2 regions of the Streptomyces sp. NPDC001508 genome follow, and region 2 is predicted to be linked to the other one. Evidence: riboswitches for the same ligand, from Rfam matches in the RefSeq annotation. Region 2 holds a riboswitch; the other holds the start of a gene.
What was found. Region 2 has a riboswitch for S-adenosylmethionine ahead of ABT245_RS46095 (putative leader peptide). Riboswitches for the same ligand answer to the same signal wherever they lie in the genome.
Positions count from the first base shown of each region.

Region 1: linked by a shared signal. The riboswitch ahead of thrC (threonine synthase) and the one ahead of ABT245_RS46095 (putative leader peptide) in region 2 are both predicted to bind S-adenosylmethionine.

Region 1 is NZ_JBEPAP010000060.1:18,068-21,473, forward strand. Features, by position in the region: gene ABT245_RS36100 (glucosyl-3-phosphoglycerate synthase) at 511-1,455, opposite strand; SAM riboswitch class I at 1,614-1,778, shown strand; gene thrC (threonine synthase) at 1,797-3,080, shown strand; gene ABT245_RS36110 (MoaD/ThiS family protein) at 3,077-3,352, shown strand.
Region 2 is NZ_JBEPAP010000016.1:4,307-7,712, reverse strand. Features, by position in the region: gene ABT245_RS16960 (LLM class F420-dependent oxidoreductase) at 1-408, shown strand, start outside; gene ABT245_RS16955 (DUF1684 domain-containing protein) at 489-1,313, shown strand; SAM riboswitch class IV at 1,492-1,605, shown strand; gene ABT245_RS46095 (putative leader peptide) at 1,641-1,757, shown strand; gene ABT245_RS16950 (GntR family transcriptional regulator) at 1,926-2,642, shown strand; gene ABT245_RS16945 (acyl-CoA dehydrogenase family protein) at 3,247-3,406, shown strand, end outside.

The DNA.
Region 1 (3,406 bases), on a different contig from region 2:
CTGGCGCCGTGCTTCGGCAGGTGTCCTCAATCGGCTCGCGCTGCGTGTCGGCCTGCGCCGTGTTTCGGCTTGCGCCGCGTGTCGGCCTGCGCGTCCCGTGTCGGCCCGTGTCCTGCTTAGGTCCGTGTGGCGTTTCGGCCCGTGTCCTGCTTAAGTTCGCGTGGCGTTTCGGCCCGCGCTTTGCCTCGGCCTGCGCTCCTTCGGCTCGCGCCGTGTTTCGGCTTGCGCCTGCCACGACGAGCCCCAGCCGGAGCCCGCGCCCGCGCCGCGTCTCGGCTCGCGTTCTGCTTCGACCCGCGCCTTGCCTCGGCCCCTGCTCTGTTTCGGCTGGCGCCGTGCTGCGGCTCGCGCTTTGCCGCGGCCTGCGCCGCGTCTCGGTCGCGCCTTGCCTCAGCCGTGCCCCGTGTCGGCCCGTGTCCTGTGTCGGCCTGCGTGTCCGGTGTCGGCCCGTGTCCCGTTGTGGTTTGTGGGGTGTTTTCGGCTGTGTTTCGGGTCGGGGCGGTCGTGGGGTCAGGCCACCTGGCGGGTGGTGTATTCCGTGATCTGTGCCATCGGTGGTCGTTCCTCCGTGTCCACCGGGTAGGTGTGCGGCTCGAAGCCGTTCTCGCCCCGCTCGAACTGGGTGAGGGAGGGCCGTACGAGGTGCCCGCGGGCCAGCCGCAGCTGCGCGGTGCGGTAGATCGCGGCGGCCATCCGGCCCAGGGCCTGCCCGTCCTGGTGCCGGTGCTTGCGCACACCGACGTCGACCTGGGCGAGGGCGTCCAGGCCCACCAGGTGCAGGGCGTCGACCAGCATGCCCAGTTCGACGCCGTATCCGACGGGGAACGGCAGCCGCTCCAGCAGTGAGCGGCGGGCCGCGTACTCGCCGCCGAGCGGCTGCACGAAACCGGCCAGCTGCGGCCAGTGCAGGTTGAGCAGCGGTCGGGCCATCAGCTCGGTGACCCGGCCGCCCTGGCCGGCCGCATCGCCCAGCGGTCGGTCGTACATCGCCTTGACCAGGTCGACGTCCGGTTCGGTGAGCAGCGGGCCGACGATCCCGGTGACGAAGTCGGAGGAGAACTCCCGCAGGTCCGCGTCGACGAAGCAGACGATGTCCCCGCCGGTGACGAGCAGCGAGCGCCACAGGACCTCGCCCTTGCCGGGCGCGGCGGGCAGCCGCGGCAGGATGGCGTCGCGGTGCACCACCCGGGCACCCGCCGCGGCGGCCACCTCGGAGGTGCGGTCGGTGGACCCCGAGTCGACGACGACGATCTCGTCGACCAGCGCCGCCTGCCGTACGAGGTCGTGCCGGATGACGGCGACGATGTCGCCGACCGTCTCCTCCTCGTTGAGCGCGGGCAGCACGACGGAGACCGACTGGCCCGTACGCTGTTTCGCGGTGATGATCTTGTGCAGTGGCCGGTCGGTCACGGACCAGGAGCGGGTGGCCAGCCAGCGCTCGACTTCTTCCAGCACAGTCAGCTGCTCCTCACTGTCGTGATCACACCTGGTGCATGTGTGATCCATCTCGCGGTTCGGACGACTATCTCAACTGTCCTGGCCGTCGGTTACAGTCTTGAACAACGCGGATGACCATCGCATGGCGGGGGTCGTCGGCGTTCACAACCGCATACAGCTCATCCAGAGGGGCAGAGGGACACGGCCCGATGAAGCCCCGGCAACCCTCCAGCCGGTACTCGTACTGATCGCTGCGCAAGCCGATCGTTTCCGCGAGGCTCCCGGCTAGGGAAGGTGCCAAATCCGTCTCACGGCGAGATGCGTCGTGAGGAAGATGAGGAGAAAGGGCCTCGCCTCACATGGCTGTGCAGACCGTTGCAAGCACCACGAACCAGTCGGTGGACCTCGGTCCCGCCGCGGCCCTCAGCTGCCGCGAGTGCGGTCACCGGGTGCCGCTCGGCCCGGTGTTCGCCTGCGAGGAGTGTTTCGGCCCGCTGGAGATCGCCTACGACTTCTCGGCGTACGACACCGAGGAGCTGCGCCGGACGATCGAGGCGGGCCCCGCGAACATCTGGCGCTATGCGCCGCTGCTGCCCGTCCCCGCGGACGTGGCCGAAAAGCCCAACCTGAACCCCGGCTGGACCAAGCTGGTCCAGGCCGACAACCTGGCCCGCGAACTCGGCGTCACCGGCGGCCTGTACGTGAAGGACGACTCCGGCAACCCGACGCACTCCTTCAAGGACCGGGTGGTCGCCCAGGCGCTGGAGGCGGCGCGCGCCTTCGGCTTCACGACCCTGTCCTGCTCCTCCACAGGCAACCTCGCCGGAGCCGTCGGCGCCGCGGCGGCCCGGGCCGGCCTCCGCTCCTGTGTGTTCATCCCGCACGACCTGGAGCAGGGCAAGGTCGTCATGGCCGCGATCTACGGCGGTGACCTCGTCGGCATCGAGGGCAACTACGACGACGTGAACCGCTTCTGCTCCGAGCTGATCGGCGACCCGGCGGGCGAGGGCTGGGGCTTCGTCAACGTCAACCTGCGCCCGTACTACGCGGAGGGCTCCAAGACCCTGGCGTACGAGATCTGCGAACAGCTCGGCTGGCGGCTGCCCGACCAGATCGTCGTGCCGATCGCCTCCGGCTCCCAGCTCACCAAGATCGACAAGGGGCTGCGGGAGCTGATCGCGCTGGGTCTGGTCGAGGACCGGCCGTACAAGATCTTCGGCGCGCAGGCCGAGGGCTGCTCGCCGGTGTCGACCGCGTTCAAGGCCGGTCATGACGTGGTCCGCCCGCAGAAGCCGAACACGATCGCCAAGTCCCTGGCGATCGGCAACCCGGCCGACGGGCCGTACGTACTGGACATCGCGCGCCGTACGGGCGGCGCGGTGGAGGACGTGACGGACGAACAGGTCGTCGACGCGATCAAGCTGCTGGCGCGCACCGAGGGCATCTTCGCGGAGACGGCCGGCGGTGTCACCGTGGGCGTGACGAAGAAGCTCATCGACGACGGTGTGCTCGACCCAGCGCTCACCACGGTCGTCCTCAACACCGGCGACGGCCTCAAGACCCTCGACGCGGTGGCCGGCACCGGCCTGACCGCCACCATCCGTCCGAACCTGGACTCCTTCCGAGAGGCTGGCCTCGCATGAGCGTGACCGTTCGCATCCCCACCATCCTGCGTACCTACACGGGCGGCCTGGCGGAGGTGAGCGCCGAGGGCGCGAACCTCGCAGAGGTGATCGCCGACCTGGAGAAGAACCACACCGGCATCTCCGCACGCGTCCTGGACGACCAGGGCAAGCTGCGCCGCTTCGTGAACGTGTACGTCAACGACGACGACGTCCGCTTCGAGCAGGGCCTGCAGACGGCGACGCCGGACGGTGCGGGCGTGTCCATCATCCCGGCCGTGGCCGGCGGCTGACGATCCTTTACCTTCGGTAACTCCGATTACCGACTGTTCACCCGATGGCCCCCT
Region 2 (3,406 bases):
GGTGAGCTGGCGGACGGGATCCTCCCCTATCTGGCCGGGCCACGCGCCCTGGCGGAACACATCGTGCCCGCCCTGACGGCCGCGGCCGAGGCCGCCGGCCGGCCCGCGCCCCGGATCGTGGCCCTGGTGCCCGGCGTGGTCACGGACGACGTGGAGGCGGTGCGGGCCAAGGCCACCGAGCAACTGGCGTTCTACGAACAGATCCCGTCCTACGCACGGGTCATCGAACTCTCCGCCGCCCGGCGGGCCGCCGACGTGGCCGTGATCGGCGACGAGAAGACGGTCGCCGCCGAGGTACGGCGGTACCGGGACGCCGGAGCCACCGAGGTCGTCTTCTCGGGCACCGAGATCGCCGGGGAGGCGGACCGGCGGCGCACCTGGGCGCTCCTCGGCGAACTCGCCGGCTGAGTGCCCGACGGCGGGCCGCCGACCGGATACCTGACCGCACACCATGGCGAGGCCGGGCCTCGCGGAACGAGGGAGCACCCATGACCACCGATGTCACCCCGACGGATCTCCATGCCTTCACCGAGGAATGGCTGGACTGGTACCGCGCCCAGGAGGCCCGGCTCGCCGATCCGCACGGTTTTCTGGCGATCACCGCCCTGCACTGGCTCGACGACCGGCCGCAGCGCTTCCCCGACGCCCCCGGTGTCTGGCGTACCGGCCGCGACGGGGTCGTCGTCACCCTGGACGACGGAGAGGAACTGGTCGTCCAGGGAACACCGGTGCGGGGCGAGCACCGTTTCGGCGTGCTTCCCGAGCGCGGCGGTGTCGACGCGGTCTGGAAAGACGCCGTGATCGAGGTCGCCAAGCGTGGCGGGCACGACATCGTGCGTCCCCGGCACCCGGACGCGCCGTTGCGTGCCGCCTTCACCGGGACACCCGCCTACCCGCCCCATCCGCGCTGGGTGGTGAAGGGCCGTTATCTGCCCTTCGACGAGCCGCGGCCGACCACCGTGGGCGCCGCGGTGGAGGGCCTCGAGCATGTGTACGACGCCCCGGGCAGGATCGAGTTCGAGCTGGACGGGCGCCGGTTGTCCCTGACCGCCTTCCCCGGGCGCGGTGCGGGCCGGCTGACAGTACTGTTCACCGACGCGACCTCCGGGGTCACCACCTATGCCGCCAACCGGGTCCTGGCCGTGGAGCCGCCCGCCGCCGACGGCGGCGTCGTACTGGACTTCAACCGCGCCGCCAATCTGCCGTGCGCCTACACGGACCTGGCGACCTGCCCGCTGCCACCGGCCGAGAACCGGCTTCCCGTGGCGATCGAGACCGGCCAGAAGATCCCGCACGAGCGCGGCGGCTCCTGACCGGCCCACGCCGCTCCCGCGGTCGCCCGGCCACCGTCGTCGTGACCCGCGCCGCGGTGGATACCGCGGCTCCGCGGTTCCGGGACGGGCTCGTCGGCGATGCCGACGCGCACCGCACCCGGTGGTGGCCGTCATCGGGGATTGACGCATGACAACACCGCTCCGTACGATCACGTCCGGCATTGAGTGTCAGCGTCAAGCCCTGGCTCGCTGACCGGCAACCCTCCCCCGCGGTGGGGTGCTCCAGGTGAAAGCCCGGCAGGACCACCCACATGTCCTGCAAGCGCGTGCCCCCGGGACCGGGGGCGGGAAACATGGAGGACCGGGATGCGGCACAGCGATGAGCCCAGGGCCTCCTTCGCCGTCGCCACGGTGTTCTCCCGGCTCTCCCGCCGACGCCACATCGGTCTTCAGCGCTTCACCAGCTGTCTGTGTCTCGTCTGACACTTCGTCTCATGGCCGGCCGGCGGCCTTCGCCGGCCACGGCTGCCGGTATGTGTCTCCCCCAGCGCCCTGCGTGGTGCCGTCGGCCCGCTGCCCATGTTCCGCGACCGCCATGGGATGTCACACCCGGAAGGAAACAGGCCGGCTTCGGCCAAAGCGGAGGTTCTGATGCCCGTCACCCAACGTATCTACGGCGCCTTGCGTTCGGGTATACGGGACGGCCGGGTGCCTTCGGGCTCGCGGCTGGACGAGGTGAAGCTGGGCCGTGCGCTCGCCGCCCCGCGCGACGCGGTCCGACTGGCGCTCCAGCGTCTGCGCGACGACCGGCTGGTCGAGCGAGCGCCACGCAGGGGCACGGTGGTGAGGCGCGGCCCCAGCCGCGTGGACGTCGGTCAACTCTTCCGTGTCCGCAATCTCGACCCGACGGTGGCGCTGCTGGAGATCACCACCTGCCCCACTCCGCCCGGACTGTTCGACGAGGGGCCGTCCGCGACCGAGGCGGTGACGATCGAGCGGCTACTGGGCCACGGTGACGCCCTGTGTTTTGAAATAACCTTCGCCAGGGCCGTCGACGCCGGCTTGCTCGGCAGGCTGTCGAAGCTGTACGCGCAGGACCGGTCACGCCGACAGGCCGACCAACCTCTTGGCGAGTACTTCATGGAGGCCTACGGGACGGCACTCGGGAGTGTGGCCGTCACCGCGGAAGTCGTGGAAGGTGATCGGCAGCTCGCCGCGCTCATCCGTATCGGCGACAGCGAACCGGTCTTCCGGTTCGAGCGACGGCTCAGCGACACCGGGGGTGTCCTCCTTGAGGTGACACACGCGTACTTCCCGGCGAGTGCCAACTTCCTCGACTTCACCGGCGACTTCACCCGGGCCGACTGACGGTGGCGGCGTGGACGCGGGCCGACCGCGAGAGGCGTACGCGTCGCCGCGTAATCCCGCGTAATCGCCGTCCGAGGCCCGGAATCAACGGGCCGAACAGGGTCGGATTGGCGCGGATTCCAGAGTGTGAAACCGAAGACAAATCAATCCGGTCAGCGTTTACGATGCCTTTCGGATTTCACGTCCGCGATCTCTGGGAGGCTGGATGCCGGGTCGGCTGTCAAGGACTGCGTTTCGCCCGGCGGCGATGGTCTTCGTTCCGACAGATGACGGCACACTGTGTGGCGGCCGGCCAGGGTGGCCGACGTCGTACGCCGTCTGACGGAGCTGAGCCCGTATTTGGAGACCCTGGTCGGCAGACCCGCCCGGATCGCCGACGGCACAGCCCGTATCGCGCGGACGGCCGGTGTCGACGGATTCAATCTGCACGAGTTCCTCATTCCCCACGAATTCACCGAGTTCATCGAGTCCGTCATACGATCCTGCAGCGGCGCGGCCTGTACCGCACCGCGTACGAACCGGGCAGCCACCGGCACCGGCTGCTCGGCCGGGGCGGCCGGGTGGCAGGCACCCGTCCCGCCGCCGTCTTCCGGGAGGTTTCCCTATGAGTTCCGCACACGTGCCCGTCCTGTCCTCGGCCGCCGAGGCCGTTCAGGCGGCGAGCCGGCTCGCCGCCGAACTCGCGCCGGGGGCGGCGGGGCGCGACCGCGAGGGGCGTTTCCCGTATGACGCGGCCCGTCTGCTGTCGGACTCGGGGCTGCTGG